One region of the Streptomyces tyrfis genome, then DNA from elsewhere that is predicted to be linked to it. Evidence: predicted binding sites of a transcription regulator. Region 1 holds the regulator's gene; the other holds the start of a gene.

The links. Region 1 encodes HrcA, which represses chaperone genes, less so after heat shock. Its sites were predicted from a motif close to TTNGCACTCNGNNNNNCNGAGTGCNAA; they were not measured.
Region 2: groL (chaperonin GroEL) is a predicted target of HrcA. The motif match lies at 2,560-2,586, and genes of this name have one in related genera.

What each region holds. Positions count from the first base shown of each region.
Region 1 is NZ_JBAGJZ010000022.1:49,327-57,775, forward strand. It holds gene WA762_RS18490 (SpoIIE family protein phosphatase) at 1-298, shown strand, start outside; gene hemW (radical SAM family heme chaperone HemW) at 463-1,695, shown strand; gene WA762_RS18500 (DUF3097 domain-containing protein) at 1,832-2,671, opposite strand; gene WA762_RS18505 (MBL fold metallo-hydrolase) at 2,731-3,486, opposite strand; gene hrcA (heat-inducible transcriptional repressor HrcA) at 3,681-4,697, shown strand; gene dnaJ (molecular chaperone DnaJ) at 4,698-5,837, shown strand; gene WA762_RS18520 (nitronate monooxygenase) at 5,964-7,040, shown strand; gene WA762_RS18525 (16S rRNA (uracil(1498)-N(3))-methyltransferase) at 7,037-7,783, shown strand; gene WA762_RS18530 (hypothetical protein) at 7,869-8,411, shown strand.
Region 2 is NZ_JBAGJZ010000011.1:16,500-24,948, reverse strand. It holds gene thrC (threonine synthase) at 1-1,310, shown strand, start outside; gene WA762_RS10800 (ubiquitin-like small modifier protein 1) at 1,344-1,622, shown strand; gene WA762_RS10795 (cold-shock protein) at 2,100-2,306, shown strand; gene groL (chaperonin GroEL) at 2,750-4,372, shown strand; gene WA762_RS10785 (esterase/lipase family protein) at 4,548-5,789, opposite strand; partial or broken gene WA762_RS10780 (hypothetical protein) at 6,138-6,973, opposite strand; gene WA762_RS10775 (ferredoxin) at 7,435-7,671, opposite strand; gene WA762_RS10770 (cytochrome P450) at 7,677-8,449, opposite strand, start outside.

The DNA.
Region 1 (8,449 bases):
GGTGCGCCCGGCCGCCGAGCCGCAGATGCTGCTCGGGATCTTCGACGACGTCGCCTACGAGAGCCAGAGCTTCGAGCTGGCGCCCGGCGACAGCCTGCTGTGCGTCACGGACGGCGTGACCGAGCGGCGCTCCGGGGCGCTGATGTTCGACGACGGGGACGGCCTGGCCCGCGCCCTGGCCGACTGCGCCGGTCTGTCGGCGGACGGCATCGCGGAACGGATCAAGCGGGCCGTGCACGAGTTCGCCGAGCGCCCGCCCGACGACGACCTGGCCCTGCTGGTGCTCCAGGCGGGCTGAGCGGGGGCCCGGCCGGCCCGTCAGGCCCGGCGCCCCCACCGCCTGCCGTGCCCGTTCGTGCCGGTCGTCGGGCCCTTCGTCGTGGGTCTCCGCCAGGGCGTCCGTCAGGCGCGTGCGTCATGGGCATGGCCGGACGGTTCCGGCGGGCGGGTGACAATGGCGGTATGCCTTCCGTACTGCCCGATGGTGAACCCGTGCCCGACGACGGGGCGCTGCCCCGCCACGCCCTGGAAGGCGCCGTCGGCCGGCCGCTCGGCTTCTACCTGCACGTGCCCTACTGCGCGAGCCGCTGCGGCTACTGCGACTTCAACACCTACACCGCGACCGAGCTGCGCGGCTCCGGCGGCGCGCTGGCCTCCCGGGACAACTACGCCGCCCATCTGATCGCCGAGGTCCGCCGGGCCCGCGAGGTCCTGGGGGACGACCCGCGCCCGGTCCGCACGGTCTTCGTCGGCGGGGGCACGCCGACCCTGCTGGCCGCCGCCGACCTGGTCCGGATGCTGGCGGCGGTCCGCGACGAGTTCGGTCTGGCGGACGACGCCGAGATCACCACCGAGGCCAACCCGGAATCCGTCGGTCCGGCGTATCTCGCGGAACTGCGGGAGGGCGGCTTCAACCGGATCTCCTTCGGCATGCAGAGCGCCCGGCGGCACGTGCTGAAGGTCCTGGACCGCACGCACACCCCCGGACGGCCGGAGGAGTGCGTCGCGGAGGCGCGCGCGGCGGGCTTCGAGCACGTCAACCTCGATCTGATCTACGGCACCCCCGGCGAGTCCGACGACGACTGGCGGGCCTCGCTGGAAGCCGCGATCGGGGCCGGCCCGGACCATGTGTCCGCGTACGCGCTGATCGTCGAGGAGGGCACCGGGCTGGCCCGCCGCATCCGGCGCGGCGAGGTCCCGATGACCGACGACGACGTCCACGCGGACCGCTATCTGATCGCGGACGAGGCGATGACCGCGGCGGGCTTCTCCTGGTACGAGGTGTCGAACTGGGCCCGCACCCCCGAGGGTCGCTGCCTGCACAACGAGCTGTACTGGCGCGGGGCCGACTGGTGGGGCGCCGGCCCCGGGGCGCACAGCCATGTCGGCGGCGTGCGCTGGTGGAACGTGAAGCACCCGGGGGCGTACGCGCAGGCGCTGGCCGAGGGGCGCTCGCCCGGCGCCGGCCGCGAGATCCTCTCCGCCGAGGACCGGCGGGTCGAACGGATCCTGCTGGAACTGCGCCTGGTGGACGGCTGCCCGCTCGACCTGCTGAAGCCGGCGGGGCTGGCCGCGGCGGGCCGCGCGGTCGAGGACGGGCTGCTGGAGCCCGGGCCGTACGGGGAGGGGCGGGCGGTGCTCACCCTGCGCGGGCGGCTGCTGGCCGACGCGGTGGTGCGGGACCTGGTGGACTGAGAACCCGGCGGACCGGGGCCCGCTGAACCGAGGGCCGTGGAGCGGGCGACCGGCGGCCGGCCGGGGCGAGGGCGCGACCGGCGGCGGGCGAGGGTGCGACCGGCGGCGGGCCCCGCCGCCCGCCCGCTCCCGCCGATCAGCCGCCGGAGGGGCCGGATTCCGGCGCCGTCACGAAGTCGATCAGGTGTTCCACCGAGCCCAGCAGGGACGGTTCCAGGTCCCGGTACGAGCGCACCGAGGAGAGGATGCGCTGCCAGGCCGCGCCGGTGTTCTCCTCCCAGCCCAGCGCCCGGCACACACCGGTCTTCCAGTCCTGGCCGCGCGGCACCGCCGGCCAGGCGGCGATGCCGACGGACGACGGCTTCACCGCCTCCCACACGTCGATGTAGGGGTGGCCGACCACCAGCACGTCCGCGTCCGAGACCTGTTCCGCGATCCGGGACTCCTTGGAACCGGGGACCAGATGGTCCACCAGCACCCCGAGCCGGGCGTCCGGGCCGGGGGAGAACTCGCGCACGACGGCCGGGAGGTCGTCGACGCCCTCCAGGTACTCCACGACCACGCCCTCGATCCGCAGGTCGTCGCCCCAGACCCGCTCGACCAGTTCCGCGTCGTGCCGGCCCTCCACATAGATCCGGCCCGCCCGTGCCACCCGGGCCCGCGCGCCGGGGAGCGCGACGGACCCCGAGGCCGTGCGCGCCGGGCGCGCGGGAGCGGCGGACCGCGCCGGGCGCACCAGCGTGACCACCTTGCCCTCCAGCAGGAAACCGCGTGGCTCCATCGGGAACACCCGGTGCTTGCCGAAACGGTCCTCCAGGGTCACCGTCGGCCCCTGGGCCGTCTTCTCGCAGCGGATCACCGCACCGCAGAACCCGGTGGAGACCTCCTCCACGACCAGATCGGCTTCGGCGGGGACCTCGGGAACGGGGGCGGACCGCTTCCATGGCGGGGTCAGGTCCGGCTGGTAGCTGCGCATCGGACGACGATAGGACGCGAACGGCCCGCGACACGCCGAGGGGGCCGCCCACCGCCCCCTCAGACGGCGTGGACCCCGCCGCTCCCCGGACCGCCGGACGTCCCGTGCGCCGCCGCCAGCCGGTCGCGCTGGGCCCGGACGAACGCCGCGTCCACCACCGCCCCGTGTCCCGGCACGTAGACCGCGTCCCCGCCGCCCAGCGCCAGCAGCCGGTCCAGCGAGGCCGGCCAGCGGGACGGGACCGCGTCCGGGCCCGCCTGCGGCTCGCCGGACTCCTCGACCAGATCGCCGCAGAGCACCACGGCGGGGGAGCCGGGCACGACCGCCACCAGGTCGTGGCCGCTGTGCGCCGGACCCAGGTCCGCCAGCAGCACCCGGCGGCCGCCGCCCAGATCGAGCGTCTGTTCGTCGTGCACCTCGTGGCGCGGCGTCACCAGCGCGTCGGCGGCCGCCGACGCGTCGGCCTCCGGCACCCCGTGGCGCACCGCGTCGGCGCGGAGCTCCGCCGCCCCGGACCGCAGCAGCTCCGCCAGGCCGGCCGCCCCGTACACCTCGGCGTCCGGGAACGCCGCGGCGCCCAGCACATGGTCGAAATGCGGATGGCCGAGTGCGACATGCGTCACGTCCCGGCCCAGCAGCGCCCGCGCCTGGTCCCGGATCTCCGCGCCCTCGCGGAGCGTCGACCCGGTGTCGTAGAGCAGCACCCCGTCCGCCCCGGCCACCAGCGCGACGGTCGCGTCCCACCCGGGAAGGCGGCGCCGGCCCAGACCGTGACCGAGTCGCTCCCAGCCGAACTCTTCCCAACAGGCGTCCATGCCGCAACGCTATCGGCAGCGGCCGTGCGGTCCCGCGACCGCGGCCGGTCGCCCTTGCTAGGTCCCCGGTCGGCCGCCGTACACTGACCGGGGGATTGCTGGCACTCGCGCCGACAGAGTGCCAGGCGGTTCCCGGGGAAGGAACCGGGCACGGCCGGGAACGCCGTCGAAACCACCTACTGGAGGTGCGCGCGATGCTCAGCGAACGCAGACTCGAAGTGCTGCGCGCCATCGTCCAGGACTACGTGGGCACCGAGGAGCCCGTCGGGTCCAAGGCGCTCACCGAGCGGCACAAGCTGGGGGTCTCCCCGGCCACCGTGCGCAACGACATGGCGGTGCTGGAGGACGAGGGCTTCATCGCCCAGCCCCATACCAGCGCCGGACGCATCCCGACGGACAAGGGCTACCGGCTCTTCGTGGACCGGCTCGCGGGCGTCAAGCCGCTCTCGTCGCCGGAGCGCCGCGCCATCCATCACTTCCTGGACGGCGCGGTCGACCTCGACGACGTGGTCAGCCGCACCGTGCGGCTGCTCGCGCAGCTGACCCGGCAGGTCGCCATCGTGCAGTACCCCTCGCTGACCCGTTCGACGGTGCGGCACGTGGAACTGCTGTCGCTGGCGCCCGCCCGGCTGATGCTCGTGCTGATCACGGACACCGGCCGGGTCGAACAGCGCATGATCGACTGCCCCGCCCCGCTGGGCGAGACGGTCCTCGCCGACCTGCGGGCCCGTCTCAACAGCCGGGTCGTCGGACGGCGCTTCTCGGACGTCCCGCACCTGGTGCAGGACCTGCCGGAATCCTTCGAGAGCGAGGACCGGGGGACCGTGTCCACCGTGCTCTCCACCCTGCTCGAAACCCTGGTCGAGGACACGGAGGAGCGCCTGATGATCGGCGGCACCTCCAACCTCACCCGCTTCGGGCACGACTTCCCCGTGATGATCCGGCCGGTGCTGGAGGCGCTGGAGGAACAGGTCGTGCTGCTGAAGCTGCTCGGCGAGGCCACGGACTCGGGCATGACCGTACGCATCGGGCACGAGAACGCCCACGAAGGGCTCAACTCCACGTCCGTCGTCACAGTCGGCTACGGTTCTGGCGGCGAGGCGGTCGCCAAACTCGGCGTGGTCGGACCGACCCGCATGGACTACCCCGGAACGATGGGAGCGGTACGCGCAGTGGCACGTTACGTCGGACAGATCCTGGCGGAGTCGTAAGTGGCCACCGACTACTACGCCGTACTCGGCGTACGCCGCGACGCGTCCCAGGACGAGATCAAGAAGGCATTCCGGAGGCTCGCCCGCGAGCTGCACCCGGATGTGAATCCCGATCCGAAGACCCAGGAGCGGTTCAAGGAGATCAACGCCGCCTACGAGGTGCTGTCGGACCCGCAGAAGAAGCAGGTCTACGACCTCGGCGGCGACCCGCTCTCCGCCTCCGGCGGCGGTGGCGGCGCGGGCGGCTTCGGACAGGGCGGCTTCGGCAACTTCTCCGACATCATGGACGCGTTCTTCGGAACCTCGTCGCAGCGCGGGCCCCGCTCGCGCACCCGGCGCGGCCAGGACGCCATGATCCGGCTGGAGGTCGACCTCGCGGAGGCCGCGTTCGGCACCACCAAGGACATCCAGGTCGACACGGCCGTCGTCTGCACCACGTGCAGCGGGGAGGGCGCCGCCCCCGGCACCTCCGCCCAGACCTGTGACATGTGCCGCGGCCGCGGCGAGGTCTCCCAGGTCACCCGGTCCTTCCTGGGCCAGGTCATGACCTCGCGGCCCTGCCCGCAGTGCCAGGGCTTCGGCACGGTCGTGCCGACCCCCTGCCCGGAGTGCGCCGGGGACGGCCGCATCCGGTCGCGCCGCACGCTCACCGTGAAGATCCCCGCCGGCGTCGACAACGGCACCCGCATCCAGCTCGCGGGCGAGGGCGAGGTCGGCCCCGGCGGCGGCCCGGCCGGCGACCTGTACGTGGAGATCCACGAGCTGGCGCACCCGGTGTTCCAGCGCCGCGGCGACGACCTGCACTGCACCGTCACCATCCCCATGACGGCGGGCGCGCTCGGCACCAAGGTGCCGCTGGAGACGCTCGACGGCCTGGAGGAGGTCGACATCCGGCCCGGCACCCAGTCCGGCCAGTCGGTCCCGCTGCACGGACGCGGCATCACCCATCTGAGAGGCGGCGGACGCGGCGACCTGGTCGTGCACGTCGAGGTGATGACCCCGACGAAGCTCGACGCGGAGCAGGAGCGGCTCCTGCGCGAGCTGGCGAAGATGCGCGGCGAGGAACGGCCCACCGGCCAGTTCCAGCCCGGCCAGCAGGGCCTGTTCTCCCGGCTGAAGGACGCCTTCAACGGCCGCTGACCGGCCGCGACGCACCACTGCCCGGCCGCGGGGCCGGCCCGCTCGACGGGCCCGCGCCGCGGCCGGCGGCCGACCGGACCGCAGGCCGCGCACGCGGGGGCGTGCCGGACGTGACACGATGCGGTCATGTCATCCGTGTTGACCGATCTCTGCCGGTATCCGATCGTGCAGGCCCCGATGGCGGGCGGCGCCTCCGGGCCGCAACTCGCCGCCGCCGTCTCGGAGGCCGGGGGACTGGGCTTCCTCGCCGCCGGATACAAGACGGCCGACGGCATGTACCACGAGATCAAGCAGCTGCGCGCGCTGACCGGGCGGCCCTTCGGCGTCAATCTCTTCATGCCGCAGCCCGCCCTCGCCGACCCGGGCGCCGTCGACGTGTACCGGCACCAGCTCGCCGGCGAGGCCGCCTGGTACGAGACGCCGCTGGGCGACCCGGACGCCGTCGGCGGCGACGACGGCTACGAGGCCAAGCTCGCCGTCCTGCTGGACGACCCGGTGCCGGCCGTCTCGTTCACCTTCGGCTGCCCGACCCGCGACACCCTCGACGCGCTCGCCGGCGTCGGCACGTACACCGTCGTCACCGTGACCACGCCCGAGGAGGCCCAGGCCGCCCGCTGGGCGGGCGCCGACGCGGTCTGCGTCCAGGGCGTGGAGGCGGGCGGCCACCAGTCCACCCACCGCGACGACCCGCTGGCCGACGGCACCGGCATCGGCCTGCTCTCCCTGGTGGCGCAGGTCCGCGAGACCGTGGACCTGCCGATCGTCGCCGCGGGCGGGCTGATGCGCGGCTCCCAGATCGCCGCCGTGCTCGCCGTGGGCGCGCAGGCGGCGCAGCTGGGCACGGCGTTCCTGGTCTGCCCCGAGTCCGGGGCGAACCCGCTGCACAAGCAGGCGCTGACCAACCCGCTGTTCGCGGGGACCGCCCTGACCCGGGCGTTCTCCGGCCGCCCCGCCCGCGGCCTGGTCAACCGCTTCATCCGCGAGCACGGGCCGTACGCCCCCGCCGCCTACCCCCAGATCCACTACCTGACCGCCGGACTGCGCAAGGCGGCGGCCGCGTCCGGGGACGCCCAGGGCATGGCCCTGTGGGCCGGGCAGGGCCACCGGATGGCCCGCGAGCTGGCCGCCGGACGCCTGGTCGACCTGCTCGTCGAGGAACTGGACGCCGCCCGGACGGCACTGGACGCGGGGAGGGCGCGGTGACCGCACCGGTCTTCGTCGTCGAACGGGTCCCCGAGGGGCCCGAGTTCGTCCTGGACGGGCCCGAGGGACGGCACGCCGTCTCGGTGAAGCGGCTGCGGCCCGGCGAGGACGTCGTGCTGACGGACGGCCAGGGACACTGGGCCGAAGGCGTCGTCGGCGCCGCCGAGGGCAAGGACCGGCTCCTCGTCACCGACCTGTCCGGCGTCCACGAGGAACCCCGGCCGGAGCCCCGGATCACCGTCGTCCAGGCCCTGCCCAAGGGCGACCGGGGCGAGGTCGCCGTGGAGACGATGACGGAGACCGGCGTCGACGTGATCGTGCCCTGGCAGGCCTCCCGCTGCATCACCCAGTGGAAGGGCGAGCGCGGCCTCAAGTCCCTCGCGAAATGGCGCAACACCGCCCGGGAGGCGGGCAAGCAGTCGCGCCGGGTGCGCTTCCCCGAGGTGGCCGACACGCTGACGACCAAACAGGTCGCCGCGCTCCTGGGCACGGCCGGCTTCGCCGCCGTCCTGCACGAGGACCGCGACTACGCCGGCGAACCGCTGGCCGCCGTGCAACTCCCCGCCCAGGGCGAGATCGTGCTCGTCGTCGGCCCCGAGGGCGGTGTCTCGCCGGACGAGCTCGCCGTCTTCACCGAGGCCGGCGCCCGCGTCTGCCGCCTCGGCGCGAGCGTGCTGCGCACCTCCACCGCCGGCACCGCGGCGACGGCCCTGCTGATGGGGCGCACCGGCCGCTGGGCGTGAGCGCCCTCCCGCGCGCCGGTACCACCCCCGAAGTCGCCCGCAAGCCGTCTACCGTCCCACGGGAGAACGGTGAGAAGCTGCCCGTATGGGGACAACAAGGGCATGGCGCCGCCATGGAATCCGTCGTTTTCTGGCCGCGTCCGCGCTCACGGGCGCGGCGGTCGCCGGGATCGTCGCCTGTGACCCGGCAGGTGGCCTGAACTCCGCGTCCATCGCCGTCACCACCGACCGCACCGGCACCAGCGCCCTGCGGAGCAACGGCGTCGACGTCCGCTGGCTGAGCTGCTCGGCCGGCGTCGACGGCGTCCCGGGGGGCGGGGCGGCGAACGCCTCGCCCGCCTTCTCCGCGCCCCGCTCCGGGCACGTCGACTGCACCGGGAGGACCGCCGACGGCCAGGACGTCACGATCAGCGGCAGCGTGACCCAGGCGCTCGACGGGCGGTGCGTGCGCGGCGACCTGACCGCGCGGGCCGGCGGCAGGGACGTGTTCCGGACGGATGTGCTCGGCGACTGCCACGCCCGGCCGACGTTCGGCGTGGCCCGCCCGCCCCGGGACATCGGCCACGGCGGCGCCCGGCCCGCCGTCACCGTCACCGTCACGGTGACCGAAACGCCCTGGGACAAGTGAGCGCCGCGGCCTCGGGCGTCCGACGGACTCCGGCCAAC
Region 2 (8,449 bases), on a different contig from region 1:
CCGCTTCAGCGAACACCGCTTCTTCCGCCGACGCCGCTTCCGGCGCCTCCGCCTCCGTCGACCTCGGACCCGCCGCGGCGCTCTCCTGCCGCGAGTGCGGCGAGCGTTTCCCGCTCGGGCCGATCTTCGCCTGCGTCTCCTGTTTCGGGCCGCTCGAAGTGGCGTACGACCTGCCGACCGGTTCCCCGGAGGAGCTGAGGAAGCGCATCGAGGCCGGGCCGAACAGCATCTGGCGTTACGCCCCGCTGCTGCCGGTGCCCGCCGACGTCGCGGACAAGCCCAATCTCAACCCCGGCTTCACCAAGCTGGTCAAGGCCGACAACCTCGCCCGCGAGCTGGGCGTCACCGGCGGCCTGTACGTCAAGGACGACTCCGGCAACCCGACGCACTCCTTCAAGGACCGCGTCGTCGCCATCGCCGTCGAGGCCGCCCGCGCCTTCGGCTTCACCACCCTCTCCTGCTCCTCCACCGGCAACCTGGCCGGCGCGGTGGGTGCCGCCGCCGCCCGCGCAGGCTTCCGCTCCTGCGTGTTCATCCCGCACGACCTGGAGCAGGGCAAGGTCGTCATGGCCGCGGTGTACGGCGGCGAGCTGGTCGGCATCGAGGGCAACTACGACGACGTCAACCGCTTCTGCTCGGAGCTCATCGGCGACCCGCTCGGCGAGGGCTGGGGCTTCGTCAACGTCAACCTGCGCCCGTACTACGGCGAGGGCTCCAAGACCCTGGCGTACGAGATCTGCGAGCAGCTCGGCTGGCGGCTGCCCGACCAGATCGTCATCCCGATCGCGTCCGGCTCGCAGCTCACGAAGATCGACAAGGGCCTTCAGGAGCTGGTCAGGCTGGGCCTGGTCGAGGACAGGCCGTACAAGATCTTCGGCGCGCAGGCCGAGGGCTGCTCCCCGGTCTCCACCGCGTTCAAGGCGGGCCTCGACGTCGTCCGGCCGCAGAAGCCGGACACCATCGCCAAGTCCCTGGCGATCGGCAACCCGGCCGACGGCCCGTACGTCCTGGACATCGCCCGCCGCACCGGGGGCGCGGTCGAGGACGTGAACGACGACCAGATCGTCGACGCGATCAAGCTGCTGGCCCGCACCGAGGGCATCTTCGCCGAGACGGCGGGCGGGGTGACGGTCGGCGTCACGAAGAAGCTGATCGAGGACGGGGTGCTCGACCCGTCGCTGACCACCGTCGTCCTCAACACCGGCGACGGCCTCAAGACCCTGGACGCGGTGGCCGCCACCTCGCAGGCGACCGCGACGATCCGCCCCAGCCTGGACGCGTTCCGCGCCGCCGGCCTCGCCACCGCCTGATCCCCACCGCGACCGAAGAAAGGCACACCCATCATGAGCGTCAAGGTCCGTATCCCCACCATCCTCCGCACCTACACGGGCGGCCGGTCCGAGGTCCCGGCCGAGGGCGCGACCCTCTCCCAGGTCATCGAGTCCCTGGAGGCGAACCACCCGGGCATCGCCGCCCGCGTCCTGGACGACCAGGGCAAGCTGCGCCGCTTCGTGAACGTGTACGTGAACGACGACGACGTGCGCTTCGAGGACGGCCTGGAGACGGCGACCCCGGACGGCGCCGGGATCTCGATCATCCCCGCCGTCGCGGGCGGCTGCTGACGGTCCGAAGGCTCCCCGCGCGGCGGCCGCCCGCCGACGGATCCCCACCGTCCGCCGGCCGCCGCCGGCGCCGCGGCGTTATCCGAATTGCCCTCTCCGCGAGAAAGCGGAGGGGGCAATTCTGCATGGTTGAGCGCGGTAGAGTGGGGGAAGTCCCCCCAACTTCACGTGCCGCCCGCCAATGAGAATGCGCCTGGCCACGATAAGAAGTGGCCAAAGTGTGCGATCTTCATGCGCCATAAGTCGTCTTTGCCCGGCCCGACTTGCCCCGGAATCCTGTGAATTCCTCCGGTCCGGGCGATCGGTGCTGCCCGGAATTCTCGTCCGATTGACCTGTTGCAGAGGGCAGTTGGGCAGATACATTCGGCCGCGGTCGACGCGTTCCGGCGCACACACCCTCTCCTGTCGGAGGGTGAGTTCTGACCCGGGTCCGCGAAGTGCGGTCCTGCGCAAGGGCCAGTAATAGGGGAGTTAGGCATGGCTCAGGGCACCGTCAAGTGGTTCAACGCGGAGAAGGGGTACGGCTTCATCGCGGTCGACGGTGGTGCGGATGTTTTCGTCCACTACAGCGCGATCCAGATGGACGGCTACCGCACCCTCGAAGAGGGTCAGCGAGTTGAGTTCGAGATCTCGCAGGGCCAGAAGGGGCCGCAGGCGGACATGGTCAAGCTCGCCGTCGGCTGAGTTCGGCGCGGTCGGCCACCGAAGACACCGCTCACGTACGGAGGGCCCGCACCCCGGGATGGACCGGGGGCGGGCCCTCCGTGCGTCTCCCGGCGCCCCGGCCGCGGGGGCGTTCCCGGGCCTCGGCCCCCGGCTCCGGTCCCGGGCTCCGGTTCCCGGCTCCGGTCCCCGGGTCCGCCGGGCCCGGTGTCCCCCGGCTGCCGTTGCCGGTGCGCCGCGGGCGTCGGCGGTTGTCCACATCCCGAGGGAGACGCTTGCACTCGACGGGGTCGAGTGCTAATCATTGGCGTTAGCACTCTCCGGGTGAGAGTGACAGAACTTGGGCCGGGCCGGTGAGGCCCGCGAGCCCGGTGGGGCAAGGAACCGCTGGGTACGCAGGCCGTCCGTCGCGGGCGCCACTCGGTCCGGAGAAAATCCACCCCTGTCCGGGAGGACCACTTCACATGGCCAAGATCATCGCGTTCGACGAGGAGGCCCGGCGCGGTCTCGAGCGCGGCATGAACCAGCTCGCTGACGCCGTCAAGGTCACCCTTGGCCCCAAGGGTCGCAACGTCGTCCTTGAGAAGAAGTGGGGCGCCCCCACGATCACCAACGATGGCGTGTCCATCGCCAAGGAGATCGAGCTGGAGGACCCGTACGAGAAGATCGGTGCGGAGCTGGTCAAGGAGGTCGCCAAGAAGACGGACGACGTCGCCGGCGACGGTACGACCACCGCCACCGTTCTGGCCCAGGCTCTCGTCCGCGAGGGTCTGCGCAACGTCGCCGCGGGCGCCAACCCGATGGCTCTCAAGCGGGGTATCGAGAAGGCCGTCGAGGCCGTCTCCGCCGCTCTCCTGGAGCAGGCCAAGGACGTGGAGACCAAGGAGCAGATCGCTTCCACGGCCTCCATCTCCGCCGCCGACACCCAGATCGGCGAGCTCATCGCCGAGGCCATGGACAAGGTCGGCAAGGAAGGCGTCATCACCGTCGAGGAGTCCCAGACCTTCGGGCTGGAGCTGGAGCTCACCGAGGGCATGCGCTTCGACAAGGGCTACATCTCGGCCTACTTCGCCACCGACATGGAGCGTATGGAGGCGTCCCTGGACGACCCGTACATCCTGATCGTCAACTCCAAGATCAGCAGCGTGAAGGACCTCCTGCCACTGCTGGAGAAGGTCATGCAGTCCGGCAAGCCGCTGCTGATCATCGCCGAGGACGTCGAGGGCGAGGCCCTGTCGACCCTGGTCGTCAACAAGATCCGCGGCACCTTCAAGTCCGTCGCCGTCAAGGCCCCGGGCTTCGGCGACCGCCGCAAGGCCATGCTCGGCGACATCGCCATCCTCACCGGTGGCCAGGTCATCTCCGAGGAGGTCGGCCTCAAGCTGGAGAACGCCGGTCTCGACCTGCTCGGCCGCGCCCGCAAGGTCGTCATCACCAAGGACGAGACGACGATCGTCGACGGCGCCGGTGACAGCGACCAGGTCCAGGGCCGCGTCAACCAGATCCGTGCCGAGATCGAGAACTCCGACTCGGACTACGACCGCGAGAAGCTCCAGGAGCGCCTCGCGAAGCTGGCCGGCGGCGTGGCCGTCATCAAGGCCGGCGCCGCGACCGAGGTCGAGCTGAAGGAGCGCAAGCACCGCATCGAGGACGCGGTGCGCAACGCCAAGGCCGCCGTCGAGGAGGGCATCGTCGCCGGTGGTGGCGTGGCCCTGCTGCAGGCGTCCGCCGTCTTCGAGAAGCTGGAGCTCTCGGGCGACGAGGCGACCGGCGCCAACGCCGTCAAGCTGGCCCTGGAGGCCCCGCTCAAGCAGATCGCCGTCAACGGCGGCCTTGAGGGCGGCGTCGTCGTGGAGAAGGTGCGCAACCTGGCCGTCGGCCACGGTCTGAACGCCGCGTCCGGCGAGTACGTCGACATGATCGCCGAGGGCATCATCGACCCGGCGAAGGTCACGCGCTCCGCCCTGCAGAACGCCGCGTCCATCGCCGCGCTGTTCCTGACCACCGAGGCCGTCATCGCCGACAAGCCGGAGAAGGCCGCCGCGGCCGCTCCGGGCGGCATGCCGGGCGGTGACATGGACTTCTGATCCTCCGGGATCGGCAGTCCGGCCGCCGGCACAGCCTCGCGGTAGCGCGGGCCCCCGGGACCATCCGGTCCCGGGGGCCCGCGTCGTTTCCGGGGTCCGCGTCGATCTTCGGGGCGCGCGTCGTTTCCGGGGTCGTCGTTTCCCGGCCATGGGCCCGGGGGCGACGGGGCAGCCCTCAGGGAAGCTGGTCGAGGAGCCAGCCGCAGAGTTCCGCAGTCACGAGACTGTGGCCGCCGTTGCGGGAGGCGAGCTTGAACGCGTCGAGCCCGCTCTGCTCCGGCGGCAGGGCCGAGATGTCCGCGTATAGCGCCTCGTCCGTGTCCAGGTCGCGGATGTCGACGGCGCTGACGGACGGCACGAAGCAGTGCGAGCGGATACGGACGTCGGTCTTGAAGCCGAGGACCGGGTTGAGGGCGTTGAGGCCGTCGGCGAGGATGCCGAAGCCCTCCAGCGAGCCGCCGGGCGCGCCGTCGACCGACGGGAGCCCGGACGCGTGCACCTCGTCGTCCTTCAGCGTCACCACCCGCAGGTTCGCCACGAGTTCGTCGTCGCCCGGCACCTGGGTGTAGAGCTCGGTGCCGATGACCGACGGCCCCTTTCCCTCCAGGGCGAGTTCACCGGCCCGGACATCGGTGCCGGTGCCGTCCGCCACGCCGTTGGCGACGCCCACCAGCCGCGGCCCGCGCGGCCACTCGCCGACGCGCCGCATCTCTTCGAGGAACGCGGTGCGCTCCTCGCTCCGCCGAGGCGTCCCGTCCCACTCCGAGACGTGCCGCCAGAGCAGCTCCCGGGCGGCCGGGCTGTTGATCTGGTCGGAGAACCGGCTGTCGAGCACCCGGATGTAGTGCGCGAACGCCTGGAGCGCGAGCGGCACCCACGCGCCGCGATGCGGGCTGTCGTACGAGAAGTACAGCGCGGTCCGGTGGTCGACGCCCTCGCGCTCCAGCTTCGCCAGCGCGTGCCGGGCGATCAGGCCGCCCATGCCGAACCCGCCCACGGCCAGCGGCGTATCGCCCTGCCGTTCCCCGATCGCGCGGCTGATCGCGGCCTGCGCGGTACGGGAATTGTCCAGAATCGACGCACTGCGCTCGTGGAATCCCAGGAGGACGACGTCGTGTCCCCGGCGGCGCAGCTCGCTGATGAGCGCGTAGTCGCCGAACTCCATGACCTCCCAGAAGAAGTCCAGGCTGCTCGGTCCGGTGTTGAAACCGTCGGCGAAGATCACGGGCCGCGCGAGCCCCCGGTGCCCCTCGCCGTCGTACACCCAGGCGGTCCCGCCCGGCAGGTCCCACACGGTGCTGGGCGGCAACGGAAGCGCTCCGTGCGGCTCGGCGTCCAGGCGGAGGCCGGGAGTCAGGGCGATGGGCGGCTTGCTCCGCAGCGCCGAGGCGATCTGCTCGCGGGTCGGTTCGGACACAGGTCGTTTCCCCTTTGGGCCGATTCACTACAACAGGTGCCATGGTGAACACGTGGAGTAGCGAACGGATTCGGGAAGCGGAACAAACCACTCCCAGGTGGGAGCGGGTTTCGGACACTGCTGACGCGGCGGCCGGGTCCGGGGCCGGTTCTGGGGGGAACGGCTCCCGGGCTCCGGCCTGGCCGGGTGGCGCGTGACCGGACCACGGCTGCGGCGGAGAGGCGTCCAGGCTGCGGCTGCGATGGAGAGGCGTCCAGGCTGCGGCTGCGATGGAGAGGCGTCCAGGCTGCGGCTGCGGCGGGGAGGCGTCCGGGGCGCGGCCGGACGGAGCGGGTGGGGCCGCTTCGGTCACGGCCGCGACGAGGAGGGGCGTTCGGGATGTGGGGCGAGCGCGGCCCGGACCTCGTTCATCCGGTCGCGGACGAGGGACGCGGGGACGGCCCCGGGCGGGGCGGTGACGGGCTGCTCGCCGGGGTTGCCCCGGCAGCGGCCGCAGAGCCCGCCGATCAGGGCCTCCTGGCTGCCGGGGGCGCGGCACTCGCCGCATTCCAGGGTGCGCAGCACCGGGCGCGGGGGAGTCGGGGTGACCCGTTCGGGTGGGATCTTGTCGAGGAGCCGCCTGCGGACGAGGGCCGCCGGGTGATGGACGGGGGCGGGGAGGCCGTCGGTGAGGGCGTGCAGGATCTCCGGCTCCGTGGCGCCGCGCGTAACCAGTCGGTGACCAGCGGTTCCAGCGCCGCGCAGTCGGCCTGCGACAGGACGAGCGAGGGCGCGGTGCGCCCCAGCGCGGCCAGCAGGACGAACGACCGGGAACGGGTGGGCCGCCGCGGCCGCTCCCGGGGCGCGTCGCCCCGGGCGAACGCCTCCCACCAGTCGTCGTCCCGCGCGGTGCGGGAGAAGAACGTGCGGGTCACCCAGTGCAGGCAGCCGTCGTCGGCGGCGACGCACTCGCTGCCGCGTCGCAGATGGCCCTCCCGCTGGAGGCGGTTGAGGGCGGTCCGCAGCGCGCACTGCCCGTACGGGAGGACCTTGGCCAGCGTCTTCACCGAGATGTCGGCCCCGTCGGGCAGCCGGTCGAGGTAGGCCGCGATGGCCGCCTCGCGCGGCGGCAGATGTGAGAAGTCGTGTCCCGTGCGGGGGAGTTGAGCGGGCGCGGAGCGCTTGCCGTATCCCGGGTTCGCCATCGGGTGCGGACGCGAGGCCGTGGGCGGTGCTGCGGGCGGGGGCGTGTGCGGGGGACGCGGGGCGGCGTTAAGCTGGCTGACAGCCATGGATCGAGGTCCGATCGATCGAGTTGGTCAGACCCCTGTCCGGTGTTCGTAGCACCGGCAGGGGTCGCTTGTTGTTCGGCACGCTAGAGCGTCGGCACGGTCCGTGGCAAACCGGTCACGTCTCGTCAATTCGTGGGGTAGGGAGGGTGGGTGGGTAAGGGCCCGCCACCCATTCCTCTGAAAGAGCGCTCGGGCGTCGAGGCTTGAGCTCCGGGCGGGCGCGCGGGCCGGGAACCGCAGCCGCCCGCCCGGTGTGGACGTCCGCCGCCGGGCGCACACGTCCGCCGTTCCCCGGTGCTCGGTCGTCGCGCGTACTTTTGCTTTCGCGGTCCCCGGCGCCTGGTCGCCGTGCGTACGTCCGCCGCTTCCGGTGCTCAGTCGCGGCGCGGGCCGATCACCGACGTGCCGTCGTGCACGGTGATCGCCAGCGCCGGGCAGATGTCGGCGGCGTCCAGCAGCCGTTCGTCCGGCTCGACCCCCTCCGTCCTGGCCCGGGCATGTTCCCGTCCGTCCCGCTCGCCGTCCAGGGCGAACACCTCGGGCAGCGTGCCCGCGCACATGCCCGATCCCTGGCAGAGCTCCGGGTCGACGCGTACGTTCCACGTGGTCATCGGGGTCACCACCCGATCGGCATGACGCGCGGGCCGCGCACCAGCATCTCGGACTTCCAGGTCACGTCGCCCGCGAGCCGCAGCCCGGGGAAGCGGGTGATCAGGGCGCTCAGCGCCTCCTGGAGTTCCATGCGGGCCAGCGGGGCGCCCAGGCAGTGGTGCACGCCGTGGCCGAATCCCAGGTGCTGGTTGCTCTCCCGGGCGATGTCCAGCACGCCCGGGGCGGAGAACCGCAGCGCGTCGCGGTTGGCCGCGCCGACGGCGACCAGGACCGGGCTGCCGGCCCGGACGAGGGTTCCGCCGACCTCGATGTCCTCGGTGGCGTAACGCGGTTGGCCGGAACCGCTGCCCAGCGGCACGAAACGCAGCAGCTCCTCGACCGCGTTCGTGATCAGCTCGGGCTCGGCCCGGAGCCGGGCCAGCTGGTCGGGGTGGTCCAGCAGGGTGAGCACGAAGTTGGGGATCTGGGAGGCCGTGGTCTCGTGCCCGGCCACCAGGATGCCGACGCACAGGTCGACGAGTTCGAGCTCGGAGAGACGGTCGCCGCCGTCGCGGGCCTCGATCAGCGCGGTCATCAGATCGTCGCGCGGCTCCGCGCGGTGCTGCGCGATCAACTCGGCCATGTAGGCGCGCAGTTCCTCGCGGTTCCGGTCGAACTCCTCGGCGGTGAGCGAACTCGTCGACAACGCGGCATCGCTCCACACACGGAACTTCGGGCGGTCCTCGGTCGGCACGCCCAGCATCCGGCAGATCACCGCGACCGGCAGCGGCAGTGCGA